4 regions of the Variovorax paradoxus genome follow, and region 1 is predicted to be linked to each of the others. Evidence: predicted binding sites of a transcription regulator. Region 1 holds the regulator's gene; each other region holds the start of a gene.
The links. Region 1 encodes LexA, which represses DNA repair genes until DNA is damaged. Its sites were predicted from a motif close to ACTGTATNNNNATACAGT; they were not measured.
Positions count from the first base shown of each region.

Region 2: QHG62_RS22435 (putative DNA modification/repair radical SAM protein) is a predicted target of LexA. The motif match lies at 3,476-3,493, and genes of this name have one in related genera.
Region 3: QHG62_RS05870 (PA0069 family radical SAM protein) is a predicted target of LexA. The motif match lies at 3,900-3,917, and genes of this name have one in related genera.
Region 4: recA (recombinase RecA) is a predicted target of LexA. The motif match lies at 2,929-2,946, and genes of this name have one in related genera.

Region 1 is NZ_CP123990.1:2,471,341-2,478,510, reverse strand. It holds gene QHG62_RS12065 (MFS transporter) at 1-562, opposite strand, end outside; gene QHG62_RS12060 (D-2-hydroxyacid dehydrogenase family protein) at 623-1,630, opposite strand; gene QHG62_RS12055 (hypothetical protein) at 1,723-2,091, opposite strand; gene lexA (transcriptional repressor LexA) at 2,230-2,904, opposite strand; gene QHG62_RS12045 (asparaginase) at 2,978-3,967, shown strand; gene adk (adenylate kinase) at 4,034-4,690, opposite strand; gene kdsB (3-deoxy-manno-octulosonate cytidylyltransferase) at 4,826-5,596, opposite strand; gene QHG62_RS12030 (Trm112 family protein) at 5,593-5,775, opposite strand; gene lpxK (tetraacyldisaccharide 4'-kinase) at 5,756-6,778, opposite strand; gene QHG62_RS12020 (ExbD/TolR family protein) at 6,779-7,170, opposite strand, start outside.
Region 2 is NZ_CP123990.1:4,667,028-4,674,197, reverse strand. It holds gene QHG62_RS22445 (TfoX/Sxy family protein) at 1-212, shown strand, start outside; gene QHG62_RS22440 (UdgX family uracil-DNA binding protein) at 209-2,185, opposite strand; gene QHG62_RS22435 (putative DNA modification/repair radical SAM protein) at 2,201-3,454, opposite strand; gene QHG62_RS22430 (hypothetical protein) at 3,581-3,832, shown strand; gene QHG62_RS22425 (LysR family transcriptional regulator) at 3,817-4,737, opposite strand; gene QHG62_RS22420 (3-hydroxyacyl-CoA dehydrogenase NAD-binding domain-containing protein) at 4,862-7,006, shown strand; gene QHG62_RS22415 (acyl-CoA dehydrogenase family protein) at 7,031-7,170, shown strand, end outside.
Region 3 is NZ_CP123990.1:1,204,064-1,211,233, forward strand. It holds gene QHG62_RS05840 (DOPA 4,5-dioxygenase family protein) at 1-29, opposite strand, end outside; gene QHG62_RS05845 (DUF4166 domain-containing protein) at 36-656, opposite strand; gene QHG62_RS05850 (SRPBCC domain-containing protein) at 653-1,699, opposite strand; gene QHG62_RS05855 (SAM-dependent methyltransferase) at 1,756-2,715, opposite strand; gene QHG62_RS05860 (thiol-disulfide oxidoreductase DCC family protein) at 2,737-3,162, opposite strand; gene QHG62_RS05865 (GbsR/MarR family transcriptional regulator) at 3,219-3,821, opposite strand; gene QHG62_RS05870 (PA0069 family radical SAM protein) at 3,940-5,034, shown strand; gene QHG62_RS05875 (gluconokinase) at 5,149-5,664, shown strand; gene gnd (decarboxylating NADP(+)-dependent phosphogluconate dehydrogenase) at 5,696-7,114, opposite strand.
Region 4 is NZ_CP123990.1:81,712-88,881, forward strand. It holds gene QHG62_RS00325 (hypothetical protein) at 1-711, opposite strand, end outside; gene QHG62_RS00330 (SRPBCC family protein) at 837-1,274, opposite strand; gene recX (recombination regulator RecX) at 1,249-1,716, opposite strand; gene recA (recombinase RecA) at 1,763-2,881, opposite strand; gene QHG62_RS00345 (MarR family winged helix-turn-helix transcriptional regulator) at 3,028-3,513, shown strand; gene QHG62_RS00350 (response regulator) at 3,579-4,253, shown strand; gene QHG62_RS00355 (sensor histidine kinase) at 4,294-5,739, shown strand; gene QHG62_RS00360 (sporulation protein) at 5,752-5,961, opposite strand; gene QHG62_RS00365 (biotin--[acetyl-CoA-carboxylase] ligase) at 5,970-6,794, opposite strand; gene QHG62_RS00370 (SET domain-containing protein) at 6,797-7,170, opposite strand, start outside.

The DNA of each region.
Region 1 (7,170 bases):
GGATGCCGCTCGGAAGCGTCAGCCAGACGGACGCCGCACTCACCACGCTGAGCACTGCCACCGCCATGAAAGCCATGCGCCAGCCCAGGTGGCCGCCGATCAGCGCGCCCAGCGGCAGGCCCAGCACCGAGGCCATCGACCAGCCGAGAAAGACGAAGGTCACAGCCCGTCCGCGCTGCTCTGGCGCCACCAGCATGCCCGCGCACGCCGCGGCCTGTGGCGTGAAGACTGCAGGTGCCACCACCGTGAGCATGCGCACCGGCAGCAGGGCGCCAAAGCTCGGCATCAACGCCGAAACGATGTGCCCGGCGGCATACCAGACAAGGGTGAGGGCGAGCAGATGGCGACGGTCCCAGCCCGCGACAACAGCCGCCAGCAACGGCGCGCCGAGACACATCACGACCGCGGCAACCGTGATCAACTGACCCGCAGTTGCAACGGTCACCGCCAGCGACGTGCTGATTTCATTGAGCGTGCCGGGCACCACCATCACGCCCGTGCCGATCACGAAATTGCCGGCCAGCAGCGCCCAGAGCGCGCCCCGGGGCGCAGGGTGGCTCACCGGAGAACCTTTGCCTTCGGCTGCGGTATTCGCCGTGGGGCGGCCCGGCGGCTCATGAGCTCACCGGCGAACCTGCAGCGCGCCTGGATTCACGATGTTGGTGGGATTGCCCTTGATGAAACTCACCACATTGTCGAAGGCCTGCCCGAAATAGCTCTCGTAGCTGTCTTGCTCCACGTAGCCGATGTGCGGCGTGCAGATGCAATTCTCGAGGCGCAAGAGGGCGTGCCCCTGCAGCGGCGGCTCGCTCTCGAACACGTCGACGGCTGCCAGCCCCGGACGCCCGCGGTTGAGGGCGGCAAGCAGGGCATCGGGCTCGACCAGTTCCGCACGGGAGGTGTTGACGAACAGCGCCGTCGGCTTCATGCGCGAAAGGTCCTCTAGCGTGACCAGGCCCACGGTTTCCTCGTTCAGCCGCAGGTGCACCGACAGCACATCGGCGGCGGCAAAGAACTCGTGCCGGTTCTGCGCCACCTGGAAGCCGTCGGACCTGGCCTTGGCGCAACTTGCCTCGCGGCCCCAGATGACGACCTGCATGCCGAAGGCCTGCCCGTAGCGAGCCACCAGCTGGCCGATGCGGCCGTAGCCCCAGATGCAGAGCGTCTTGCCCTTGAGCACCGAGCCCAGTCCGAAGTTGGGCGGCATCGAGGCCGACTTGAGCCCCGATTGCTGCCACGCGCCATGCTTCAGGTTGCTGATGTACTGCGGCAAGCGCCGCATGGCCGCCATGATCAACGCCCAGGTGAGTTCGGCGGGCGCCTGGGGAGAGCCGGTGCCCTCGGCCACCGCCACACCCCGTTCGGTGCACGCAGTGACGTCGATATGGTTGCCCACCCGTCCCGTCTGCGAAATGAGCTTGAGCTTGGGCAGCTTTTCAATTAGCTGGCGCGAGATGTGGGTGCGCTCGCGGATCAGCACGATCACGTCGGCGTCCTTCAGGCGAATGGACAGTTGACCAATGCCCTTGACCGTGTTGGTGTAGACCTTGGCCGCGTACGCGTCCAGCTTGGTGGCGCAGCGCAGCTTGCGCACGGCGTCCTGGTAATCGTCGAGGATCACAATGTTCATGGCGTGCCATTGTGCCTCGCAGCATTGGCATGACGCGCGTGTGAACGTTTGGATACCCGCCCCGGGCAGTGGTCACCGGGGTTTGCATGGGGCTAGTGCAGGTGTGTGGAGGGCGCGGTGCTGGCGGCTTCCATGGCCTCGAGGGCCGCCAACCGGTCGAGTTCGGCGCAAACATCGGCCATGCGGCCCGAAATCACCATGCGGTTGGCGCTGCACTTTTCACCCCGGGGACCATCCACCACGCGAATGACGCGCAGCGGCCGTACGGGTGCCGGAGCGGCTTTGGGGGTGGCCGCGCCATGGGCGCGAGCCGTGCATGCCGGCCGGACCGCGACGTAGCGCAACCCTGCGGAGGCGCTGCCGTTGTCGCGGCGGCGCGGACGGCGCGCCGGCAGCAGCCGGTTTGCAAGCGTTTGCAGCGGCATCCACAAATCAGCGATGGCGAGGAGGGCGATTCCCATGTGAACTCCAAAAAAGTATGAGGTTGAACACAGGCAGGATTTCTTTGATCGGGCGCAACAGGGTGATGGCGACTTCGCGCCATACGCCCGCCACCTGTGGCGACCGGATAGGGTGCTGCTCTGGGCAGGCCGCAAGGCCTACATCAGCATGGTGTTGCGAATGAGGCCGACCGCCAGGCCTTCGATTTCGAAGGGCTCGCCAGGTTGGACCACGATGGTCGGATAGTCGGGGTTTTCGGCATGCAGTTCGATGACCTGCTTGTTGCGCTTGAGGCGCTTGACCGTGACTTCGTCGCCGAGGCGCGCCACCACGATCTGGCCGTTGCGGGCTTCCTTGGTGGCTTGCACCGCCAGCAGGTCGCCGTCCATGATGCCGGCGTCGCGCATGGACATGCCGCGCACCTTCAGCAGGTAATCGGGCTGGCGCTGGAACAGCGTGTTCTCGACATAGTAGGTTTGGTCGACGTGTTCTTGCGCGAGGATGGGCGAACCCGCCGCCACACGGCCGATGAGGGGCAGTGCCAGCTGCGCCATGCCGGGCAGTGAAAGCGAGAACTGGTTGTTGCGCGACTCGTTGAGCGAGCGCAGCGCATCGCCCTTGAGCCGGATGCCGCGCGAGGTGCCGCTGACGAGTTCGATGACGCCCTTGCGAGCCAGTGCCTGCAGATGCTCTTCGGCCGCGTTGGCCGACTTGAAGCCTAGCTCATTGGCAATTTCGGCTCGCGTAGGCGGAGCGCCGGTGCGTGCGATGGCGCTCTGGATCAGGTCCAGGATTTGCTGCTGGCGGGCGGTAAGCTTCACGGCGAACTGCATATGTTGTTCCTTGCGGCACTGGCTAGATATCCAGTACCTGTATTTTTAACCAGTTTTTAAAAGTTGGCAAGCCATGGTTAATTCGCTTTCGCCGAGCCTGCGGCGCATTGTGGTTCTGGGAATGGGCGGCACCATTGCCGGCCGCGCCGCGAGCGGCGGCGACAACATCGGCTACACGGCCGGGCAAGTTGGCGTGGCAGACCTGCTGGGCGGCATCGAGGCACCCGAAGGCCTGGAGCTCGGGGCCGAACAGGTGGCGCAGCTCGACAGCAAGGACATGGAACCCGGCGTCTGGCTGCAGCTCGCCCGGCGTTGCGCCTTCTGGCTGGCCGAGGCCGACGTAGCCGGCGTAGTGATCACGCACGGCACCGACACTCTGGAAGAGACGGCCTTCTTTCTTCAAACCGTGCTTTCACCCGGCAAACCCGTGGTGCTGACCTGCGCCATGCGTCCTGCTACATCGCTTTCGCCCGACGGCCCGCAGAACGTGCGCGACGCCATCGCAGTTGCGGCAACGCCGGCGGCACAGGGTGTAACGGTGGTTTGCGCGGGCGTGATTCACGGCGCCACGGATGTTCAGAAGGTGCACACCTACCGGCAGGATGCATTTGCATCGGGCGACGCCGGTCCGGTCGGCTATGTGGAAGAGGGCGCGGTACGGCGCCTGCGGGACTGGCCTCGATCACACGCAAGCAAGAACTCGCAAATCCTCGAAGCCAAGGAAGATGCCACGTCGCAATGGCCGAGAGTCGAAATTCTCACCAGCCACGCCGGTGCGAACGGGGCCGTCGTCGATTTGCTGCTTCAGGAGCGCGCAGCTGGCGTCGCCGAGCCGGTGCGCGGGCTGGTGTTGGCCGCGACTGGCAACGGCACGGTGCACCATGCGCTGGAGGCTGCCGCGCTTCGCGCGCAGGATGCGGGGGTCGCCGTGTTGCGCGCCACACGTTGCGCGAGCGGGCGCATTCTTCCGAGGCCTGATGACAAGCTGCGCGATGCCGGTGCCTTGACGCCGGTCAAGGCGCGCATTGCGTTGATGCTGGAACTGATCGAGAAGGCCGCCTGAGCGGCGGCAACACGCAAAACAGGCAAGCAGGCGGCGCAGCTGCAGCCGCGCGCCTGCGCGTGAACTTCAGTTGCTCAGTGCAGCCAGCGCGCGCTGGGTGATTTCTTCGACCGTGCCGACGCCCTTGATGGCACGGTATTTAGGCGCCGAAGCCGGATCGGCCTTGGCCCAGGCCGAGTAGTAGTCGACCAGCGGACGCGTCTGCTGGCTGTACACCTCGAGCCGCTTGCGCACGGTTTCTTCCTCGTCATCCTTGCGCTGGATCAGCTCTTCGCCCGTGACGTCGTCCTTGCCATCGACCTTCGGCGGGTTGAACTTGACGTGATAGATGCGGCCCGATGCGGGATGCGAGCGGCGGCCGCTCATGCGTTCGATGATGTCGCTGAAAGGCACGTCGATTTCGAGCACGTAGTCCAGCTTGACGCCCGCCGCCTTCATGGCGTCGGCTTGCGGAATGGTGCGGGGGAAGCCGTCGAACAGGAAACCGTCGGCGCAATCGGGTTGCGCAATGCGTTCCTTCACCAGGTTGATGATGAGGTCGTCGCTCACCAGGCCACCCGATTCCATGACCGCCTTGGCTTGCTGGCCGAGCGGTGTGCCGGCCTTGACGGCTGCGCGCAGCATGTCGCCGGTCGAAATTTGAGGAATGCCGTATTTCTGGCAGATGAAGGCCGCTTGCGTGCCTTTGCCCGCCCCGGGCGCGCCCAGCAAAATTAGTCTCATGGTGTCCTCGGACGGTTCTTAGATCTTGTGTCGCACCAAGCGGCGGCCCGGGAGCCGTGCAGGGCGGAATTGCGTCGAGGATAGCATGCGACAGCGTGAAGAATTTCCGTTACAGCCGCCCTGCGGCGCGATGCTTCAGGGCGTCGGCCTGGCTGCGAACAGTGCGCGCACGCGGGCCAGGTCTTCGGGCGTGTCGATGCCTGGGCCGGGAGCCGCATGGGTGACATGCACCGCGATGCGATGCCCGTGCCAGAGCGCACGCAGTTGCTCCAGCGCTTCGGTCGCCTCGACCGGAGCCGGCGGCAACGAAGGAAACTTGCGCACGAAACCCGCGCGGTACCCGTAGATGCCGATGTGGCGCAGTGGTGCCGGGCTAGGCAGCGCGGTTGGCACCCGGTTGACGGAACCATCGCGCCACCAGGGAACCGGCGCGCGGCTGAAGTACAGCGCATTGCCCTTTGCGTCGAGCACCGCCTTCACCACGTTCGGGTTCAGGAAGTCATCGAGCGAATCGATTTCATGGGCCGCGGTGCTCATGGCGGCCTCCGCGCGAAGGGCGAGCGCGGATGCAACAGCGTCGATCAGCGCAGGGTCGATCAGCGGCTCGTCGCCTTGCACATTGACGACGATGTCGCCGCCATCGAGTGCGAGTTGTTCGCAGGCCTCGGCAAGGCGGTCGGTGCCGCTCGGATGATCCTGGCGCGTGAGGATGGCCTCCACGCCGTGCTGCTTGCATGCCGAGACAATGGAAAGGTCGTCCGCTGCAACCACCACCCGCAGCGCGGTCGATTGGCTCGCCCGCTGCGCCACGCGCACCACCATGGGCAAACCGGCGATGTCCGCCAGCGGTTTGTTGGGCAGCCTGGTCGAAGCCAGGCGCGCCGGCACCAGAACGGTAAAGCTCACAGCCCCAGCTCTTCGTCGGACAGCGTGCGCGCCTCGTTCTCGAGCAGCACCGGAATCCCGTCTCGCACTGGATAGGCAAGGCGGGCGCTGCGCGAGCAGAGCTCCTGCTTTTCGGCGTTCCAGGTCAGCGGGCCCTTGGTAACGGGGCAGACGAGCAGTTCAAGCAGCTTGGTATCCATCGAGCGATGATAGCTTTGCGTCGAGCGCGGCGAAGAATTCCGGTGCGGGCTCGAAACGCAGCGGCACGGCAAGCGCGCCGGGTGCTTTGCGCCAGAGCTTGACCGCGTCTTTCTCGGTGCAGAGCAGCGGGTGTCCGGTATTGGCGGGCGCTTGCCAGTCGGCAAAATCGTAGTGGTCGGGTAGGGCGAAGGTCTCGGCCAGCGTGAGGCCGCGCGTGCGCAGCATGTCGAAAAACGCTTCAGGGCGTGCAATGGCTGCCAGTGCAGATACGGGCTTGCCCGCGAGAGCACTCAGCGGTACACGTTTGCCATCGCCCGTCATGGCCTCTTGCGCCAATGCGCGTGTCGCGGTGTAGCCACCGTCGAATGCCGGCCGCTCCCCGCTGTGAAGCACCAGGTCGCACCGGCGCGGCCAAGGCTCCCGCAACGGACCTGCGGGCAACCGCCAGCCATTACCGACGCCGCGGTCGTCAAACACGCAGATCTCGATATCGCGCGCAAGCGCAAGGTGCTGCAGCCCGTCGTCGCTCACGATGATTTGCGTGGCCGGATGCCGCGCCAGCAACGCCCGTGCGGCTTCGACGCGGCGCCGCGCCACGAAAACGGGCGCGCCGGTCGCATGGCGGATCAGCGCCGGTTCGTCGCCCACGTCCCGCGGGTCGCTTTCGTCCAGCACCTCACGGCAATCGTCGGTATGCCGGCCATAGCCGCGCGAGATCACCCCAACACGCAGCCCGCGCGCCTGCAGATGCCGAACCACGGCCATCACGACCGGTGTCTTGCCGGCACCGCCCGCAATGACATTGCCCACGACGATCACGGGAACCTGTACGCGTTCGGTTTTCAGCCATCCCAGCCGGTAGAACCAGCTTCGCAATGCGAAGAGCGCCGCATAGACAAGCGACAGCGGCCAAAGCAGCCAAGCCAGCACACCGCGATGCAGCCACGCGCGCTGCAGCCGCGAGGCCGATGCGCTGTGACTGCTGCTGCCGTAGGGCGGCACTCAGCGTCCCGCTTGCGCCGTCGATTGGGCTGCGAAGGTGATCTGCACCAGCCCGGCCCGGCGAGCTGCTTCCATGACCGTGATCACGGCCTGGTGCGGGCTGCTGGCGTCGGCGCTGATGATGACCACGCTGTCCTTGCCGCCCGTTGCTGCCGCGCCGAGAGCGGCGGCCACCGTCGCCACATTGCGGTCGGCAAGCGGCGTCTTGTTGATCGAGTAGCGGCCATCGGCCGACACCGCCACGATCACTTCCTTGGGATAGTCGCGCTGCGAGTCGACGTCCGCCGTTGGCAGGCGCAGCTGCATCTCCGTGAACTTGCTGTAGGTGGTCGACAGCATCAAGAAGATGAGAACAACCAGCAGCACGTCGATGAACGGGATCAGGTTGATCT
Region 2 (7,170 bases), 2.2 Mb from region 1:
TGGTGGACGACACCACCCGGCCAAAGTACGAGAAGCTGGGCAGCCGGTGCTTTGCCTACGACACGAAGGCGCGGCGGGTGCAGGTGCGGAAGTATTTCGAGGTTCCCCTCGACATCATCGAAGACCACGAGGCGTTGGCGGCGCTGGCCAGGGAGGCCGTGCTGGTGGCAAAAAGCCTCGCCGCGAAAAAGCCGCCCGGCAAGCGCGCCTAGCCCTTCCAGTCGACAACCGCCGGTGCCGCGAGCGCGCAGAGATCGCAATCGACCGCCTCTCCGGCGCGCTCGATCACCACGAAATCTCCCGCATCCACCGCCAGCAGCGCGTGGTGCCAGGTGCCGGGCGCGAGCACCACGCCCTGCCGACCGTCGGTAACGAAGGCGGCCAGGTCTCCCGCAGAGGCCGGCGCTTCCCCCGCGCGAGCGACCACGATCACAAAGCGCCGCTCGCCCAACGGCACGAAGGTCTGGCTGCCGAGCGCATGGCGTTCCATCTCTGCCACGTCGTGCGGAAAGCTGCGCGCCCCGGCGCGGAACAGCGCGAGCATCGCGCGGCCGCCCGCGGCATCGAGCTGCAGGTTGTCGAGCAGGTCGAAGCGCCTTGCGTTGCCGCCGTTGATGGCGCGGCCTCCGGCAGCGGGCGCCTCGATGACGGTGCCATAGGGCGCAAAGGCGTGCGGCGTGAGCGGTGCGATGCGCAAAGGGGCTGCAGCGGAAGCTTGTTCTTTCATGCCGCGACTGCAGCAGAAAGCGTGCCGCGCCGCCGCAAGGTCGGCCAGCCAGCGCTCGAAGGCTTCGGCGCGCTCCACGTCGGGCAGGCGCAGCAGGGCCGACGGATGCAGGGTCACGAACACGGGCCGGCCATCGCCGCGCTCGTGCAGCCACGCACCGCGCTCGGCCTGCACCGCCACCGGGCGGCCCAGCAGGGTGCGCGCGGCGGTGGCACCCAGCGCCACCAGGGCCTGCGGCCGGACCAGCGAAATTTCGCTCTCGAGCCAATGGGCGCAGGCTTCGGCCTCGCGTTGGCCTGCGGTCTTGTGGATGCGGCGCTTGCCGCGCAGCTCGTACTTGAAGTGTTTGACGGCGTTGGCCAGGTACACGGTGTCGCGCGCCCAGCCCAGTTGTGCCATTGCGCGGTCGAGCAACTGGCCCGCGGGGCCGACGAAGGGCCGGCCCGCCAGGTCTTCCTGGTCGCCCGGTTGCTCGCCGACCAGCATGTGCGTGGCGCCGAGCGGACCTTCGCCGCACACGGCCTGCGTGGCGAGCGCGCCGATGGGGCAGTCGCGGCAGGCACGCGCCGCGGCGCGCAATTCACCAAGGTTGGCGGGTTCCACGCCCGCCGCCGGCCGCAGGTGCAGCGCAATGGGCGCGCGGATGCGGCGCGGCGCGGTAGGCGGCGCCTCGATCATCGACTGGCTGCGCGCGGCAGCGGCCTCGGCCAGCGGCTGGATCAGCGTGGCCTCGGGCAGGTTGCGCCAGTAGCGGCGCGGCATTTCGCGCCGCATCATCGCGAGCTTGAGCCGCGCCGGGTTGAAGATGTGTTCGTAGTAGGTCAGCCAGAGCTGCTCGCCGGCATCGGGCGGCGGCTTCTCGCGGCGGTCGGCGCCATCGCGGAAGGCCAGCGCATGGCCGTTCCATTCCACACAACGCTCGGGCGTGAGGATGGCCCAGCGCATCTGCGCGAAGCGGCGCGCAAAAAAAGCTGCGTTGGCTTCGACGATGCGGTGCTCGGGCTCGAACCACGCCACGTGGCGTTCCAGGCCGTCTTCGCCCGTCACGCGGGTAAAGCGCACGAAGGCGCGCATCTTGTGGATGTCGCGGTGCACGGCCTTGGCCATCTGCCGGGCCTGCATCAGGTCGGCGTCGAGCGGGTCGTGCCGCAACGCGGGCTCGTGCGAAAGGCGCCACAGCAGCCGGTACAGCAAAGCAAGGCGCTGCGGGTCGCGGTGCAGGATGACGTCGCCGCACAGTTCGACGAACCATGCGGGCACGGGCTGCCGTTCTGCGGCGGTAGCAAGCGCTGCTGGCGGCGCGGCATCGCCCCCCGCACCGAACAGATCGGCGGCATCGCCGGCGGCCTGCACCGCGTTCCATTCGACGCGGTCCGGCGCCACGCCCGCTGCGAGCAGCTGCCGCGCGTGGCGGCGAAAGGCGTCGAGATCGACCGGGTCGTCGAGCCGCACGTGCATGGCAAATGGCTCGGCTCAGAACAGCGAGGCTTGCGCAGCGCGCTGCGGCACCGGCGAAGGCATGGGCGCCCCGCGCGATGGCCGGTGCCCGTCCGCAACGACAAACGGCAGCACCTTGCGCGCCGGCACGTGCAACCGCCGGAGGTCGTCCGCGCGCACCCGGCGCACGCGCCGCGCCTGCAGCAGCCGTTCGACGGCTTTCACGCCGAGCCCCGGCACGCGCAACAGCATTTCGCGCGGCGCATGGTTCAGGTCGACCGGAAAGCGGTCGGCATGCGCGAGCGCCCAGGCCATCTTGGGATCGACGTCGAGCCGCAGCAGGCCGTCGGGCTCGGCCACGATTTCCTGGTGCCCGAAGCCGTAGAAGCGCATGAGCCAGTCGGCCTGGTAGAGCCGGTGCTCGCGCATCAGCGGCGGCGCCACCAGCGGCAGCGCGCGGGCGGCGTCGGGAATAGGGCTGAAGGCGGAGTAGTACACGCGCCTGAGCTTGTAGGCGCCGTAGAGCGTGGCGCTCGAGGCAAGGATCTGACGGTCGTCGGTGGCGTCGGCGCCCACGATCATCTGCGTGCTCTGGCCCGCGGGCGCAAAGGGCGGCGGATTTGCGGCGGCGGGCGCCGCGCCAGGCAGCGCGCGAATCGGCACCACGCGGCGCGCCTCTTCGCGCGTGTCGTCGATGCGCAGCCGCAGCCGCGCCATGGAACGGCGAATGGCGCTTTCATCCTTCTCGGGTGCGAGCGCCTGCAGGCCTTCGGTGGTCGGCATCTCGACGTTGATGCTCAGGCGGTCGGCATAGCGGCCGGCGCGCGCGATGAGCTCGTCGCTTGCATCGGGAATGGTCTTGAGGTGGATGTAGCCGCGAAAGTCGTGGTCTTCGCGCAGCGTGCGCGCCACCTCGACCACCTGCTCCATCGTGTGGTCCGGCGACTTGACGATACCGCTGGACAGGAACAGGCCCTCGATGCAGTTGCGGCGGTAGAAGTCGAGCGTGAGCTGCACCACCTCGTCGACGCGAAAGCGCGCGCGCGGCACGTTGCTCGACGCGCGGTTGACGCAGTAGAGGCAGTCGTACTGGCAGTGGTTGGTGAGCAGCACCTTGAGCAGCGAGATGCAGCGCCCGTCCGGCGCGAAGCTGTGGCAGATGCCGGCGCCCTCGGTCGAGCCGATGCCGCGCCCGCCGATGGAGTCGCGCGGCTGCGAGCCGCTGGACGCGCACGAGGCGTCGTACTTGGCGGCGTCCGCAAGGATGGCGAGTTTGCGCTGGAGGTCCACGGGAAACTGGGCACTTAAAATACTGTATGAATATACAGTTTTGAAGGCTGTGTGTCTTGCAGAACGGGGAAAGCCCCCAGGCTTTTCACCCGCTAAAGTCCCGGGCTCGTTCACCCGTGCGCAGCGATGCGCTTTCCGATGCGCCGCTCACCTGCTCTCTCCGCTTTTTTCGCCCTGCCCCTCGCGGCCCTCGTCCTCGCCGGATGCGCCGCGCGGCCCGCGCCCCGCGTCACCTGGTTGGGCGACGGCGTGTTCAAGTCGCCCAGTCCGCAGGACGCCGAGGCCTACTGCCGCAATTTCGGCGCTCCGATGCGCTATCTCGACCCCAAGGGCTCGCGCGCGCCGGTCGTCGGCGAAGTCACCTACCGCTGCGACTGATTGGCCGAATCCATGGCGGGCGGCCGCACCCGCTCCAGGATGAAGTCGATGAAGGTGCGGATCGCCCGCGTGTGCTGCCGGTTCGGCATGTAGAGCATGAACATCTGCGTGCCGAAAATGCTCAGGCGCCAGTCGTCCAGCGTGGTCACCACCTCGCCCCGGCGCACGTCGTCCTGCACCACGTAGTCGGGCACCAGGCCAATGCCGAGCCCCGCGAGGATGGCTTGGCGCAGGAACAAGAAGTTTTCTGAAATCAGCGTCGGCTCGAGGATCACCTCGCGCCGGGTCTCACCCTGGTAGGCCGACACCCGCAGCTCCCGGCCGATGACCGCGGCGGTGACCACCGGCGCGCCCTGCAGCTCGTCCAGCTGCACCGGCAGCGGGTGCTTCTGCGCATAGTCGCGCGAGGCGCAGGCCACATAGCGCACCGGCCCCAGTTCCCGCGCCACCAGGTTTTGTGGCGGCTCCGGCACCACGCGGATCGCAATGTCGACCTCGTCGCGCAGCAGGTCTTCGATGCGGTTTTCGAACACCACGTCCAGCACGATGCCGGGGTACTGGCGCTTGAAGTCGATCAGCCAGTCGGCCATGACCAACTGACCGTAGCCGCTTGGCACGCTCAACCGCACGCGGCCCTGCAGGCCCTCGCCCAGAGTGGTGACGGATTCTTTTGCGGCCAGCAATTCGGCCTGGATGGCAACGCCGTGCTGGTAGAGCCGCAGGCCGATCTCCGTGGGCTCGGCGCGGCGGGTGGTGCGCCGCACCAGCTGGGCGCCGACCGAGCGCTCCAGCTGGTTCAGGTGGTAGCTGACATTGGCGCGGCTCATCTTGAGGCGGCGTGCCGCCGCGCTCAGGTTGCCGGCGTCGAGGATTTCCACCAGCAAAGTCAGCGATTGGAGCTCCATGCACCCGATTGTGTCAAAAATCCTTTGACAGTCTGTCAACCGGCTATGCAATTGTCAAAGCCGCGCATCGGGCAAAGAATGCTGGGTTCACCCTGGAACCCGCAAGAGACAAGAGAGACAAGACATGGCCACCACCGACTCCAGCCTTCCCGCGTCTTCTTCCAACCCCGTCAGCTTCGAGCGTTCTCCCAAACCGGGCGGCGTGTTCGTGGTGACCATCGACAACCCGCCCGTCAACGCCCTGGGCGTGGATGTGCGCCGAGGCCTGGTGGCCGCCATCGAGGCGGCGGAGGCCGACAGCGCGGCCGCCGCGGTGCTGATCGTCGGCGCGGGCCGCAACTTCATCGCGGGTGCGGACATCCGCGAGTTCGGCAAGACGCCGCAGCCGCCTTCGCTGCCCGAGGTGTGCCTGAAGATCGAGAACTGCACGAAGCCGGTGATTGCCGCCATCCACGGCGCGGCGCTGGGCGGCGGGCTCGAAGTGGCGCTGTCGGCGCACTACCGCCTTGCCGCTCCGTCGGCCAAGCTGGGACTGCCCGAAGTGCAGCTCGGCCTCTTGCCCGGCTCGGGCGGTACGCAGCGCGCGCCGCGCCTCATCGGCGTGAAGCCCGCGCTTGAGCTCATGCTCAGCGGCCGCCATGCGGGTGCGAAGGAAGCGATGTCGCTCGGGCTGGTCGACCGCCTGGGAACCGAGGCCGACGCGCGCGCCGAGGGCCTTGCCTATGCGGAAGAACTGGCCGCGGCCAAGACGCCGGTGCGCCGCGCGCGCGAGGCCGCCGGCCTGGCCGATGCAGAGGCCAGCCGCGCCGCGCTCGAAGCGGCGCGCGCCGACACTGCCAAGAAGAGCCGAGGCCTGTTCTCGCCGATGAAGATCATCGAAGCCGTCGAAGCCGCGCTCACGCTGCCCTTCGACGAAGGTATGGCGCTGGAGCGCAAGCTGTTCCTGCAGTGCATCGACAGCCCGCAGCGCGCCGGCCTGATCCACGCCTTCTTCGCCGAGCGCGAAGTGCTGAAGGCGCCCGAAACCAAGGCCGCCAAGCCGCGCGCGCTCGAATCGGCCGGCATCATCGGCGGCGGCACCATGGGCGCGGGCATTGCGGTGGCCATGCTCGATGCGGGCCTGCCCGTGACCATGATCGAGCGCGACGAGCCCAGCCTTGCGCGCGGCCGCCAGCACGTTGAAAAGGTGTACGACGGCCTGATCGGCAAGGGCCGCATGACGCCCGAGGCCAAGGCGGCCGTGATGGCGCGCTTTTCGGGCTCCACGAGCTACGACGCGCTCGCGCAGGCCGATATCGTGGTCGAAGCCGTGTTCGAAGACATGGGCGTGAAGAAGGCGGTGTTCGCCGAACTCGACCGGGTGTGCAAGCCCGGCGCAGTGCTGGCTACCAACACCTCGTACCTCGACATCGACGAGATCGCGGCCAGCATCTCGCGCCCGCAGGACGTGGTGGGCCTGCACTTCTTCTCGCCGGCCAACATCATGAAGCTGCTCGAGATCGTGGTGCCCGCCAAGGTGAGCGCCGACGTAGTGGCCACGGGCTTCGAGCTTGCGAAGAAATTGAAGAAGGTGCCCGTGCGCGCCGGCGTGTGCGACGGCTTCATCGGCAACCGCATCCTCGCGGTGTACCGCCAGGCCGCCGACCACATGATGGAAGACGGCGCCTCGCCCTACCAGATCGACGAGGCGGTGCGCAACTTCGGCTACCCGATGGGGCCGTTCCAGGTGTCCGACCTGGCGGGCGGCGACATCGGCTGGGCCACGCGCAAGCGCAAGGCGGCCACGCGCGACCCCAAGGCGCGCTACGTGCAGGTTGCCGACCGCATCTGCGAGCGCGGCTGGTTCGGCCAGAAGACGCAGCGCGGCTATTACCTGTACCCCCAAGGCGCGCGCACCGGCGTGCCCGACCCCGAGGTGCTGGCCATCATCGACGCCGAGCGCGAGCGCGCCGGCATCGAGCCGCGCGCCTTCACCGAAGAAGAAATCATGCGCCGCTACATGGCCGCAATGATCAACGAGGGCGCCAACGTGGTGCACCAGCGCATTGCGCTGCGCCCGCTCGACGTGGACGTGACCTTTCTCTACGGCTACGGCTTTCCGCGCCACCGCGGCGGCCCGATGAAGTACGCCGACACCGTGGGCCTGTCGAAGGTGCTGGCCGACATTCGCGAGTTTGCGAAGGAAGATCCGTTGTTCTGGCAGCCCTCGCCGTTGCTGGTGGAGCTGGTCGAACGCGGCGCTAACTTCGACAGCCTCAACCACGCCTGACCCCTTTCTGAAAGAAGCGACGCCATGGACCTGAACTTCACCCCTGAAGAAGAAGCCTTCCGCGCGGAAGTGCGCGCCTTCCTGGCCGACAAGCTGCCCGCGCGCCTCTCGGCCAAGGTGAGCAGCGGCAAGATCCTCGCCAAGGCCGACATGGAGGAATGGCA
Region 3 (7,170 bases), 1.3 Mb from region 1:
GGATAGAGGTTTTCAGGGCGGCGCGGCATATGGGCTCATTGTGGCCCTAACCTGAAGCGCCCGCTGTAGCGGAACACGTCGCCGAACCAGCGGTGGCGCAGCACCATCTTCATGGTGAAGCCGTCGGCATCGGCCGGGTCGGGCCGCTCCTCGACGTAGGCCGTGCCCAGCAGCAGGCCCAGCGGCAGCGGCAAGCGCAGCCTGCCAAGGCGCCAGATGTAGCCTTTGTCGCGAAACACCAGCGCGCCTTCTTCCGCGCTCACAGCCAGGCGCATGCCGATGCCGAAGCGCACGTATTCGACCACCTCGCTGCCGCGCTCTGCCACACGGCCCATGTGCGAACGAAAATGGAACGGCGCGCGGCCTTCGAAGCGGAAGACACGGTCCCAGTACAAGAGGGCGTCGTCCGCCCGGCAGCGGTAGTGCACTTCGATCGGCACGCCGGTGCCGGTGTAGGGAACGAGTGCGCCGAACAGGCGGCCGAAGGGCATGAGCAGCCTTGCCCAGGGTGCGTGGTGCACTTCGTCCATGGTGCCGCGCACGCACACGTGGGCATTCGAAAACGGCGCCATGGTGTAGTGGCGGCGGATGACCTCGCCCAGCCGCTCCCAGGCGGGGCCGAGCACTTGCTGAAAGACGGGCCGGGTGTCGGTCATGCGGCCGCCGCGGCCGCTTCGCTGCGCACCTTGTAGAAGCGCAGGATGTGCTCGGAAAAATCGCCGAGGAGAAAGTGCGCCACGCGGTCGGCATACCAGTTGAAGCGCGTGCTCACGCGCCATGAAACGTCGATGCGAAGCTCCGTGCCGCCCTCGCGCGGGGTGAGGGTGTAGGCCGAGTCGCGCAGGTCGAAATAGTGGCCGCCGATGAGCACGTGGTCGTCCAGCGCACCGGCCGGAAAAGAGTCGGGCGAGAAGCGGTAGCGCCATTCCACCCGCTTCAGCGGCTGCCAGTCGGTAACGACCTCGTCGAAGTGCACGTTCTTCTGCCATTGCACCTTGCGCACGCGGCCTTCGGACGTTTGCTCGGTGACGGCCGCCACGGGCATGGGCACGCCGATGCGGTACGCCCACGCATCGCCCACTTCGGTGGGGCGAATGTCGCGCACATCGTTGAGCTCATGCCACACGCGTTCGGCGGGCGCGGCGATGAAGACCGTGCGCGACGTTTTCGAGATCAGCTCCGGGTTGGGCAACTGCGGCTCGATGGCGCCGAGTAGCAGCGGCAGCACCGCAAAGCTGTAGAGCGCCGGCTTGGGCCAGTGGGTGACACGGCAGACCAGCCCCATGGCCAGCCCGCCAAGGCTGCCCATGAAGGCGAACATCGGCACGATCACGATGGCGCAGATCATTCCCTCGATGTAGACCAGCAGCGTGCCGACCACGAACAGCGCGGTGGCAACCCAGGGTGCCCAGATGTAGTAGCCCCACCCGCGCCGCTCGATTCGCTCGGCCATATAGACCGTGACGGCACCGCACACCGCGGGCGCAAGGTAGATGAAGGAGCCCAGCATGGCCGAGAAGCGCTGGCCCGGCAATCCGCTGAAGGCGATGCGCAGCACGAAGGCGGCCGCGGCGCCCACCAGCAGTGGCCAGAACCATGCAAAGGGCATGCGGCGCAGCGGCGGCTCCTGTATTTCTGCGGCGCTGGTCGCGGTGGGTGGCAACTCGCGCGGTGCGGCTTCTTCGGGTTCGGTGCTCATGTAGGTTTCTTCTCCTCGTTGTGTTTGCTGTCTTGTTGTTTCGGTGGCGCTTGTTGTCAGCCGCTGCGCCTGGCGGTCACCATGCAGTAGTCGAAGTCGCGCCAGAAAACGCCCAGCACCAGGGCGCAGTAGCTCGCGACAATGTGCTTGCGGCGCCAGGGGCTGAGCTTGCCGCGCGCCTTCCAGAGCTCGGCCAGCGCAAAGCGCGTGGCCAGCGCCGGAATGTGCAGCGCGCTGGGCGCGACGCGCCAGCGCAGCGACTGCACCTTGACGTCTTCGAACCCGTTGTCGCGCAGTGCGGTCACAAAGTCTTCCTGCACGGCCAGCGTGGGCACGGCCCAGCTGTCGGCCCACAGGCGGTGCAGCCAGCCGGCGACGCGGCCGGGCTGGCGCCGCAGCAGAAAGCCGTCGACCACCGCCAGCCGAGCGCCGGGCTTCAGCAGGCGTGCCGCCTCGCGCACGAAATCGGCCTTGGCCGTACCGCTGGCGTAACAGGCGCTCTCCACTGCCCACGCGCCATCGGCTTGCGCCGCCGGCAGGCCGGTGCGCGTGTAGTCGGCTTCGATGTGCGCCATGCGATCGGCCACGCCGGCACGGGCGTCGAGCCGGGCCGCGATGCTGTTCTGCACGGCCACGTTGGTGACGGTGACGGCATACAGCGACGGGTCTTCGCTCACCAGTGTGCGCGCGGTGGCGCCGGCGCCGCAGCCCAGGTCGATCACGCAGCGGCGGGGTTGCGCGGCCTCCTGCTTCGGGCTGGGAGCGTCGGCCTCGTCGAGCTTCAGTGCGCGGCCGACCGTTCGGTTCATCTCCACCAGCATGCCTTCGCGCCGCAATGGGTTGAGCCCGAGCCGCCAAAAGCCGAAGTGCATGTTGTAGCTGGGGCTCCATGCGCGGTAGTCGTCGGCCACCTCGGTGAAGTAGTCCTGCGTGTCCGCGCGTGTGATGGCCTGGTTGGACAGCGGAGCTTCAGGCGTCTGCGCCGCGCGGAAATCGGGCTGGAAAACATTGGGCACAAAAAGCTCCTTTTTCTCTTTTCAGATTCGGCAATTGCCACCGGCACATGTGGCCGACGAGCGGGCGGCCTTTCCGGCCAGCAGGGTGACCAGCCAGCGCGGCAGCCGGTAGCGGTTGCGCGCAAGCACCGCATAGGCGCGGTCGGCCAGCGGCGCGACGAGCGGCAGGTCGAGAAGGAAGCTGCCGCTCGGCAGCCCGACGGCATCGCGGCAGGCCCGAATGGCAGGGACGCCCGCGAACACCTGTCCGGCGGCGTCTACCGCGTGAATCGCCGTCATCAGCGCCTCGCGAGGCGCGGGTCCTTCGCTGAAGCCCGGCGGCGAGCAATCGACCAGCTGCAGGCGCCCGGCGGCATCACGCGCCTTCATGCCGTTCATCTCGGCCGTGCAGAGGGCGCAGGTAGCGTCGTAGTAAACGGTGAGAGGGTAGGTGACAGCAGGGCGCATGGTTTTGTTTCGTTATTTCTGTCAAAACAGAAATGATTTGGCAAAAAAAGAGAAGCTCAGATCATCGGCAGGCTGGCGTGATGGGCATCCGGGTCATCGTCGTTTTTCTTCGGTGCCGTGGGCGCCGCCGGAGGCGCATCGCCGCGAACGAACTTCTGCACGCTGGCGCCCAGCGTCAGCACCTTGTCGAGCGTGCCGGGCGAGAGCCGCAGCATTTCGTCGGCCCAGGTGGCGAGCTTGCTCATCAGGTCCATGGTGGAGCGGATGCGGTCTTGCGCATCGGCAGGCTCCTTCTGGAAGTCGGGGCTCGAGACGATTTCGCGCAGCACGCGGATGGTGGGATCGAACTCGCGTTCCTTGCGTTCGCGCACCACGGTGCGAAACAGTTCCCACACGTCGACGCTGGTTTCGAAGTAGTCGCGGCGGTCGCCGAGGATGTGCGTTACCCGCACCAGGTTCCAGGCCTGGAGTTCCTTCAGGCTGTTGCTCACGTTGGAGCGGGCCACGCCCAAGGTGTCGGAGAGCTCTTCGGCATGCATGGGCTTGCCATGGGCGAACAGCAGCGCATGAATTTGCGAAACCGTGCGGTTGACACCCCACATGGAGCCCATCTCGCCCCAGTGGAGGACGAATTTGCGTTGGATGTCGGTGAGTTCCATGCCTCGAAGTCTAAGATTTTAGAAATTTCTGTCAATAGAGAAATACAAATTCATTTGCACATGCCGCTGGTTTGGAATACTGTATGAATAAACAGTAGTCAAAAGAAAGGTGCGCCACATGCCAGCTGCCCACATTCCCATCCACATCATCAAAGGCCGGGGCGCGGCCACGCACTTGGCACACCGCTTTTCGCGTGATGAGCGCAATGCGTTCGACGACGGCTGGGGCACGCTCGAAGAGGGCGCGGCCGAAGCCGAAGGGCTGCTGCCGCTGGCGACGGAGGTGCGCTTCGAAGACGTGAAGTCGGTGCTCAACCAGAATGAATCGCCCGACGTGTCGTTCGACCGTTCGCTCAACCCGTATCGCGGCTGCGAACACGGCTGCATCTACTGCTTTGCGCGGCCCACCCACAGCTACCTCAACCTCTCGCCGGGGCTCGACTTCGAAACCAAGCTCATTGCCAAGCGAAACATCGTGGAGGTGCTGCGCGCCGAACTCGGCCGCAAAGGCTATCGGCCAAGCCACGTCGCCATCGGCACCGCCACCGATTGCTACCAGCCCATCGAGCGCGAACTGCGCCTCACGCGTTCGATCATCGAGCTGTTGCAAGAAACACGGCACCCATTTGCGCTGGTCACCAAGTCGAGCGCGGTGGAGCGCGACCTCGACCTGATCGCGCCCATGGCCGCCCAGCACCTTGCCGCGGTGTACGTGACCGTGACCACGCTCGATGGCGAACTGGCCCGCAAGCTCGAGCCGCGAGCGGCCGCTCCGCATCGGCGGCTGCGCACCATTCGCACCCTGGCCGAGGCAGGCGTGCCGGTGGGGGTGAGCGTGGCGCCGCAGATCCCGTTCGTCAACGAAGACATGGAGCAGGTGCTCGAAGCGGCCTGGGAGGCCGGTGCGCGCAGCGCCTTCTACACCGTGATCAGGCTGCCGTGGGAGGTGGCGCCCCTGTTCAAGGAGTGGCTGGGGCTGCACTACCCGCAGCGGGCGGACCGCATCATGGCGCGCATCCACGAAATGCGCGGCGGCAAGGACTACGACGCCGACTTTGCCACGCGCATGAAGGGCACCGGCCTCTGGGCCGACCTGATCCGCCAGCGCTTCGAGAAGGCGGCAAACCGCATCGGCTTCAACCGCGAACGCATTCCGCTCGACCTGGGCGCCTTCCGGCCGCCGGGTGCGGCGGGGCAGGGCAGTCTTTTCTGAGGGCTGGTCCCGTGCGGCCTGCAGCCGGGCATCGCATCAAATCCGCTTCAAAATAAGCGGTAGATTCAACCCACCGGCGGCATCGGCCGTCCGGCCATGGCTGCAAAGGTACGCATGAACGGGATATGGATAGTGGTGATGGGAGTTTCAGGCTGCGGCAAGTCGAGCCTGGGGGCGGCGCTTGCGACCGCCTTTGCGCTGCCGCTGATCGAAGGGGACGACCACCACCCTGCGTCGAACGTCGAAAAAATGCGCCAGGGCATCCCCTTGACCGATGCCGACCGCGCCGGCTGGCTTGCCACTCTGGGCCGTGCGCTTGCCGACAAGCCGCAGGGCGCGGTGCTGACTTGCTCTGCGCTCAAGCGCGCTTACCGCGAGCAGCTGCGTGCGGCCGTGCCGGACCTGCGCTTCGTGTTCATGGCCATCGAGCGCGACGAGGCCGAGCGGCGCGTGGCCGCGCGTGCGGGCGCGGGCGAGCACATGTTTCCGGCCAGCCTGGTGGCCAACCAGTTCGCCACGCTCGAATCGCCGGTGGGCGAGGCCGGCGTGGTTGCCGTCGACGCCACCGCGCCGCTGCCGGAACTGGTGGCGCAGATCAAACGCGAAATCCCGGAAGCTGCGCGCCGCTAGAGCGCAAGCACCCGGCCGTCTGCGCCGGCCCTTAGATCACTTCGGGCCAGTTGGTATGGAAGAACTCGCCCGCTGGCTTGTCGACCCGCTCATACGTGTGCGCGCCAAAAAAGTCGCGCTGCGCCTGCAGCAGGTTGGCCGATAGGCGCTCGGTGCGGTAGCTGTCGTAGTAGGCGAGCGACGCGCTGAACGCCGGCACCGGAATGCCGTTGCTCACGGCCAGCGCCACCACTTCGCGCCAGTTCTGCTGCGTGCGGTTGAGCAGGTCCTTGAAGAAAGGGTCGAGCATCAGGTTGCCCAGCGCCGGGTTGGTGCGGTAGGCATCGGTGATGCGGTTCAGGAAACGCGCGCGAATGATGCAGCCGCCGCGCCAGATTGCCGCAATGCGGCCGAGGTCGAGCTTCCACTCCTTCTTCTCGCCCATCGTCTTGATGAGGTCGAAGCCTTGCGTGTAGCTGATGACCTTGGAGGCATACAGCGCATCGTGCACCTTGGCCACCAAGGCCTTCTTGTCGAGCGAAAGCTCCGCCGTCGGACCTTGCAGCAGCTTGCTTGCGGCCACGCGGTGGTTCTTTTGCGAAGACAGCACGCGTGCTTCAACGGCTGCGTTGATGGTGCTGATGACCACCGCGTTCTCGGCCGCGTTGATGAGCGTCCATTGGCCCGTGCCCTTCTGGCCTGCCTTGTCGAGAATCACGTCGACGATCGGCTTGCCCGTTTCGGGGTCTTTCTGCTCGAGCGCCTTGGCGGTGATCTGGATCAGGTAGCTCTGCAGCTCGCCGTCGTTCCATTCGTTGAAGACTGCCGCCATTTCGTCGGTGGTGAAGCCCGCGGCCTTGAACAGGCTGTAGGCCTCGCAGATCAGCTGCATGTCGCCGTACTCGATGCCGTTGTGCACCATCTTCACGTAGTGGCCCGCGCCGCCCGGGCCGATGTGAATCACGCAAGGCTCGCCGTCGACCTTGGCTGCAATGCTCTCGAAGATCGGCTTCATCACCTCCCACGTGGAAAGCGGCCCGCCCGGCATGATCGAGGGGCCCTTGCGCGCGCCTTCCTCGCCGCCCGACACCCCCGCGCCGATGAAGCGCAGGCCCTTGCCCGAGAGGTACGCATCGCGGCGCTCGGTATCGGTGTAGAGGCTGTTGCCGCCGTCGATGACGATGTCGTCCTTGTCGAGCAGCGGAATCAGTTGCTCGATGACCTGGTCGACCGGCGCACCGGCCTTCACCATGATCTGGATCTTGCGGGGCTTGGCAAGGCTCTGAACGAACTCTTCCAGCGTCTTCGCGCCGACCAGCTTCTTGCCGGGGTTTGCGGCCACGAAGGCCTCGGTGGTGGCTTCGGTGCGGTTGTACACGCTGACCTGGAAGCCGCGGCTTTCCACGTTCAGCACCAGGTTCTGGCCCATCACGGCCAGGCCGATCAAACCGAAATCGCTTTTGTTGCTCATGGCCCTTCTTTCGTGTGCGATAGATGTGACCGGCATTGTGCCGGGGGTGCCGCGGA
Region 4 (7,170 bases), 2.4 Mb from region 1:
GACGCCCAGCAGCACCGCGTGCGCGCCCAGCGCAATGTAGAGCGGCTTGCGTGAAGGCGTCGACATTTCCTGCAGCGTTTCGTTGATGCGGCGCGTGAGCAGCGCGCGCAGCGCGGGGTCTTGCGCCGCGCCCTCTTCTGCAGCCGGCGGCAGGCCGTGTTCAGCACGGCCTTGCTGCCATTCGGCAAGCATGTCGCTGAGCGGCAATCGGTTGAGCACAAAGCCGACCACCGCACGCACTGCCTTGCCTTCGCCCAGCACCGGCGCAAGCTGTTTGCTCAGGGCATCGACCGACAGCCAGTCGGCCGCGCGCTGCAGCGTGCCGTGCGTGCGCGGCATGGCTTCGATGCGGCCCGCGATTGCGCCGCCCAGCCGCTCGGACACGGCCTCGCCGCGCGCGGCCACCAGGTGTTGCATGGCCTTGGCCCGGCCCTGTTGCACACCGAGCATCATGTAGACGGCCACAAAGAGAAGCAGCAGCACCGCAACCAGCAGAGGAGGCGACGTGACCAACGCGAGCACGGCACCGGCGCCGCCCGCACGCGCCGCCGTGTTGCCGGGACCCTGCAGCTGGCTCAGGTAGTAAAAGAAGACGCCGCCGCCGAGGATGAGCGAGAGCAAGCCGCCCTTGACCGCTGATCCGATGAAAGCGGCGCCGGCCTTGGCGCCTGTGCGCACGAGCGACGGCTGGTCTGCAGGTCCTGAAGACATGGGGTTCCCTCCTCCGAAGTTTTGTGAAGGCGGCCCTCGAGTGGGACCGGCCGCGCCGATCATGCCATTGGATGAACCCCCAGCCGCATGCCCCGCCGGGGCGAGGAGGCAGGGCGGCCCGCGGCTCAGTCCGCTTCGAGCAAGCGCCGCAGCGACTGCAAGTCGCGCGCAATCCAGGCAGCGTCGCGCTCGAAGGCCGCATCGTCCATATGCGGCTGACGCAGCAGCGTGAACTGGAACTCGCAAATGCCGGGCGCCACGCCGATCACGCGAAACGGCAGATAGATCTCGGACACGCCTTCGGGGGCTACCCAATGGTCGAGCACACCAAAATCGTTGGCGGGTGCGAAGCGCAGCCGGGCTTCACCATCCGGCGTGGTGGCCACCCAATGATCGCCGTGCGGCACCAGTGCACTCTTGGCCAGGCCGCTCGCCCAATCGGGCAACCGGCCCGGGTCTGAGGCCAGCGCATAGGCGCGGCGCCAGTCGCAGGCCACGCGTTGCGTGACGACACGGGACTGCATCGCGGCAGCATCTTCACTCGCCTGGTTCGTTGTCGCCATCGAAATTGCTCCTGAGTACCTTGGCCACCACCGCGCCCGGGAAGCCGCGCGCCATCAGAAAGCGCATCTGCCTGGCGCGCTCCTTCGCATCGGCAGGCGGTGCGTCGAAACGGCGGCGCCACAACGCAGTGGCGCGCTCTACTTCGGTGTCTTGCAGGCTGGCCACGGCCTCTGCGATGGCTTCGGGCGCAATGCCCTTGGCCTGCAGTTCCTGGCGCACCCGCAGTGCGCCCGAGCGGGCGGCGCGCTGGTTCAGCACCGATGCCACCACGCGCGGCTCGCTGATGAAGTCCTTGGCGGCCAGTTCGTCGAGCGCGCGGGCCAGCGTGCCGGGCTCTTCTTCATGCTTGGCCAGCTTGCGCTCCAGCTCCGCGCGCGAGTGCTCGCGCTGGCTCAGGAGCCGCAACGCGCGGCCTTTGAGTGAGGGAGCACCGAATGCCATGCCTGCTGTTCGCTTGCGCGGCCCACAGGAGCCGCGCCGTGCTCGCTTACTCGCCCTTGTCAGCCTTCTCGGCCTTGGCCGCCTTTGCAGGCTTCTCGGCCTTTTCGGTCGCGGGGGCGTCTGCATCGGCTGCGAGCAGCGGGATACCCAGCGACTCGCGCACCTTGTTTTCGATTTCGCGCGACAACTCGGGGTTCTCGCGCAGGAACTCGCGTGCGTTGTCGCGGCCCTGGCCGATTTTCTCGCCGTTGTAGGCGTACCAGGCGCCCGACTTGTCGAGGATCTTGGCGTTCACGCCCATGTCGATGATTTCGCCTTCGCGGCTGATGCCTTCGCCGAACAGGATGTCGAACTCGGCCGTCTTGAACGGGGGCGAGACCTTGTTCTTCACCACCTTCACCTTGGTTTCGTTGCCGATGGCCTCGTCGCCCTTCTTGATGGTGCCAATGCGGCGGATGTCCAGGCGCACCGAGGCGTAGAACTTCAGCGCATTGCCGCCGGTGGTGGTTTCGGGCGAGCCGAACATCACGCCGATCTTCATGCGGATCTGGTTGATGAAGATGACCATGCAGTTGGTCTTCTTGATGGTGGCGGTGAGCTTGCGCAGCGCCTGGCTCATGAGGCGGGCCTGCAGGCCGGGCAGCGAGTCGCCCATTTCGCCTTCGATTTCGGCCTTGGGCGTGAGCGCGGCGACCGAGTCGACAACGATCAGGTCCACGGCACCCGAGCGCACCAGCGAATCGACGATTTCGAGCGCCTGCTCGCCGGTGTCGGGCTGGCTGATCAACAGGTCGGACAGGTTCACGCCGAGCTTCTGGGCGTATTGCACGTCGAGCGCATGCTCGGCATCGACGAAGGCGCAGGTGCCGGCCTGCTTTTGCATGGCGGCGATGACCTGCAGCGTGAGCGTGGTCTTGCCCGACGATTCAGGACCGTAGATTTCGATGACGCGGCCGCGCGGCAGGCCGCCGACGCCCAGCGCGATGTCAAGGCCGAGCGAGCCGGTGGAAACCACCTGGATGTCCTCGAGCGCCTCGCCTTCGCCGAGCCGCATGATCGTGCCCTTGCCGAACTGCTTTTCGATTTGCGCCAGCGCGGCTTGCAGGGCCTTGGCCTTTTCACTGTTGGCGACCGAGATGCTTGCGCCCTTGACGACTGCGTCCATGTGGAAATCTCCTTGAAAATCAACGGTTTGTGTGTGACTGCCATCCATCTGCTTTTAATTACAGGCTGGATGCTTGAACAGTAGTGTAGGGGCTCATTGGTTTGAGTAAACCTACTTTTTAGTCAGTTTGCTTTACCATTTGAGCGATGGCTGAAAGCGCTTTTCCGACCGATCCCGATGCCTGGCGGCAAACCCACCTGGGCCGCCTGCTGGGCCATGCGATGCGCCGCTTCGACGAGCGCGTGCTCGAACTCATGGCGCACGACGTCGATGTGCCGCTGGCACTGTCGAACCTGGCCGCGCGCGCCCAGGTGAGCGCCGCGCACATCCACATCACGCGGCACCTGGCACGCGAGGGTTCTCGACTGACCGAGCTGGCCGAGCGCGCCGGCATGACCAAACAGGCGATGGGGGCGCTGGTGGACCAATGCGAGGCCTGGGGCCTGGTCACACGCGGGCCCGATCCGCTCGATGCACGGGCGCGGCGTGTGCTTTTCACCGCCGACGGGCTGGCATGGCTCGACGCCTTCCGCAGCGCCGTTACGCAGGCCGAGCGCGAGTTCCGCGCCAGCGTCGGCAACGACGTCGCCACCGTGGTAACCATCGGTCTGGAAGCGTACACAGCGGGCTAGACTCGGCTGCGAGAGACAAATGTGAACGGCGCCGGCGCGGCGCCCGAACCGGCCGGAGGTGGCTCATGCGGATTCTGATTGCCGAAGACGACCAGGTGCTGGCCGATGCCCTGCTGCGCAGCCTGCGCACCTCGGGCGCGGCGGTCGACCACGTGGCGAACGGCTCGCAGGCCGACACCGCGCTCATGACGCACAGCGAGTTCGATTTGCTGATTCTCGATCTCGGGCTGCCCAGCCTGCACGGCATCGAAATTCTCAAGCGCCTGCGCGCGCGCGGTTCGCAGCTGCCCGTGCTGGTGCTCACCGCGGCCGACAGCGTGGAAGAACGCGTCAAGGGCCTGGACCACGGCGCCGACGACTACATGGCCAAGCCCTTCAGCCTGCAGGAGCTCGAAGCGCGCGTGCGGGCACTCACGCGTCGCGGCATGGGCGCCACCAGCAACACCATCCGGCATGGCCCGCTGGTGTACGACCAGGCCGGCCGGGTGGCCACCATCGACGGCAAGATGGTCGAGCTCTCGGCGCGCGAACTCGGGCTGCTCGAGGTGCTGCTGCAGCGCGCCGGCCGCCTGGTCAGCAAGGACCAGCTGGTGGAGCGCCTCTGCGAATGGGGCGAGGAAGTGAGCCTGAACGCCATCGAGGTCTACATCCACCGCCTGCGCAAGAAGATCGAAAAGGGGCCGGTGCGCATTGCCACCGTGCGCGGCCTGGGCTATTGCCTCGAAAAAATCCAGCAATGACCGCCGGGGGCTCGCCCGAGGGCTTCGGAGACCGCAAGCCTTGAAACTGTTCCAGCGCGCGCAGCGCTCACTGTTCGGCGAGATCCTCGACTGGATGCTCACGCCGCTGCTGCTGCTGGTGCCGGTGAGCATCGGCGTCACGTGGCTGGTGGCACAGGGCATTGCCAACGCGCCATTCGACCGCGCGCTCGAATACAACGTGCAGACGCTGGCGCGCCTGGTCACCGTGCAGCAGGGCCAGACGGAGTTCGTGCTGCCGCAGCCGGCGCGGGAGATCTTGCGGGCCGACGATGCCGACCGCGTCTACTACCAGGTGCTCGACAGCCACGGCAAGCTCTTGAGCGGGGAGGCCGACGTGCCGCACCCCAACACCGACGAGCCCCCGGTCACGGGCGTGGTTTCGCTTCGCAACGGCGAGATGCGCGGCAAGCCGGTGCGCGTGGCGTCGCTTTGGCTGGCCGACGGCGGCGACGACTCGGCCCCCGCGCTGCTGCAGGTGGCCGAGACGCGCGAGAAGCAGTCGGTGCTGGCCATCGAAATCATCAAGGGCGTGCTGCTGCCGCAGTTCGCGATCCTGCCGCTCGCAGTGCTGCTGATCTGGCTGGCGCTGGTGCGCGGCATCAAGCCGCTCTCGGTGGTGGAGGCGCGCATCCGCGAGCGGCGCCCCGGCGATCTGAGCCCGCTCGACGAATCGTCGGTGCCGCTCGAAGTGGTGCCGCTGGTGTCTTCGGTGAACGAACTGCTGGACAAGCTCAACGATTCCATCCACACCCAGAAGCGCTTTCTCGCCGATGCGGCGCACCAGCTCAAGACGCCGCTTGCGGGCTTGCGCATGCAGGCCGACCTGGCGCAGCGTGAAGGCGCCAACGCTGACGAGCTCAAGCAGTCGCTCAAGCAGATTGGCCGCGCCAGCGTGCGCGCGACCCACACCGTCAACCAGTTGCTATCTCTCGCCCGTGCCGAAAGCACCGGCGCGGGCACAGGCCGCCAACCCTGCGACTTGGCACGCCTCACCATCGAAGTGGTGCGCGAAGCCGTGCCGCGCGCCATCGAGAAGCGTATCGACCTCGGCTACGACGGCGCCGAGGAAGGTGCTCCCGGCGTGGTGCTCGAAGGCAACGCCACCTTGCTGAAGGAACTGGTGCGCAATCTGGTCGACAACGCCATCAACTACACGCCCTCCACCCCTGAGCGGCCAGGCGTGATCACCGCGCGCGTGCTGGCCGATCCGTTCGGGCATGTGGTGCTGCTGCAGGTGGAAGACAACGGCCCGGGCATTGCGGAATCCGATCGCGAACTGGTGTTCGAGCCCTTCTACCGCGTGCTCGGCAACGAGGCCGATGGTTCGGGGCTGGGTTTGCCGATCGTGCGGGAGATTGCCAACCAGCACCATGCGCAGGTCAAGCTCGAAGACGCACATCCGGGCCGGCAACCGCCGGGGGCGCGCTTCACGGTGCGCTTCGAGGGCGAAGAGCTGGCGCCTTGAGCTGCAGCGCGTTCAGGGCGCGGCGGTGGTGTTGCCGTTGCCGGTCTTGCCGTCCTTGCGGATCTGCAGCCATTCGGGGTGAACCTGGCGCGAGAGGCGCTGCGGCTCTCGCTCGGTGATGCCGGCCGGCATCAATCCGAAGCCGGCCAGGTCGCCGCGAGCCCACAGCCAGTAGCCGACATTGGCCAGGACGAGAACGATCAGTGCAAGGCGCAACTTCATGGTGAATCTCAAAAAGCCATGCCGCGAGGGCGCACGCTGACTTCGTCGCTCGAGACCATCTGCAAGCCCCCGGCCGTGCGCACCTGCAGTTCGCCGCCCCAGGCCACGCCTTCGCACGTGCCGAAGCTGCCGTCGCTGAGCTGGACCTCGCGCCCGCGCAATGCGTCGCGCGCGGCAAAGCGTTCGGCAAAGGGCGCGAAGCCTTGCGCCTCGAAGGCCTGCACGCTGCGCACCAGCGGCGCGGCAAGTTCGGCAAGCACCTCGGGCCCGGTGGCGTCAGGGCGCCATTGGCGCAGCCACGCGGGCGGCGTGCGCATGCCCTCGGCTTCGCGCGGGCCGATGTTGATGCCGATGCCGATCACCAGGTAGCGCGGCGGGCCCGCCGCATCGGCGCGGCCCGCATGCGGCGTTGCGGTTTCGATCAGGATGCCGGCCAGCTTGCGGTCGTTCACCCACAGGTCGTTGGGCCACTTGAGCGCCACCTTCGCATCGCCGGACGGATCGAGGCTTTCCGCCACGCTGACGCCCACGGCCAGCGAGAGCCCCGACCAGTCGCGCGGCGCGAGCGGCAGGCCCAGCGAAAAGGTGAGCGAGGCGGCGTTTTGCTGCTCGCCCTGCTGCGCGCTTTGCCACGGCCGGCCAAGGCGGCCGCGCCCGGCTGTCTGGCGCTCGGCCACCAGCAGCACCGGCTCGGCGCGGCCGGCGCGCGCGCGGCGCATGAGCTCGGTGTTGGTCGAGTCGATCTCGGCCACGGCCTCGACCGCAAACCCGGGCAGCAGCGGCGCCACTGCCGCGGCAATCCGGTCTTCGAACCATTCGGCCGTGGTGCTCATGCTCAGCCCTTGCCGGCCTCGTCCTTTTTAGACTTCTTTTTCTCGGACTTCTTTTCAGCCTTTTTTTCGGCTTTCCTGTCTGCCTTTTTCGCTTCTTTTTTCTCGGCCTTTTTCTTCTCGGCCTTCTTCTTGGCTTTTTTCTTCTTTTTCTTTTCTTCGTCTTCGTCCTTGGGCGTCAGCAACGTGCCGCGGCAATTCTCGGAGCCGCACCAGCACGGAAACTCGGCCAGCAGCTTGGGCGTATAGGGCTCGTCGATGATCAGGCCGTAGTCGTAGTTGAGCTCTTCTCCTGCAGCGATGTTGCGCAGGGCCTTGATATAAACGCGCCCGTTGACTTCGTCGGCCTCGCAGTTCGGCTCGCACGAGTGATTGATCC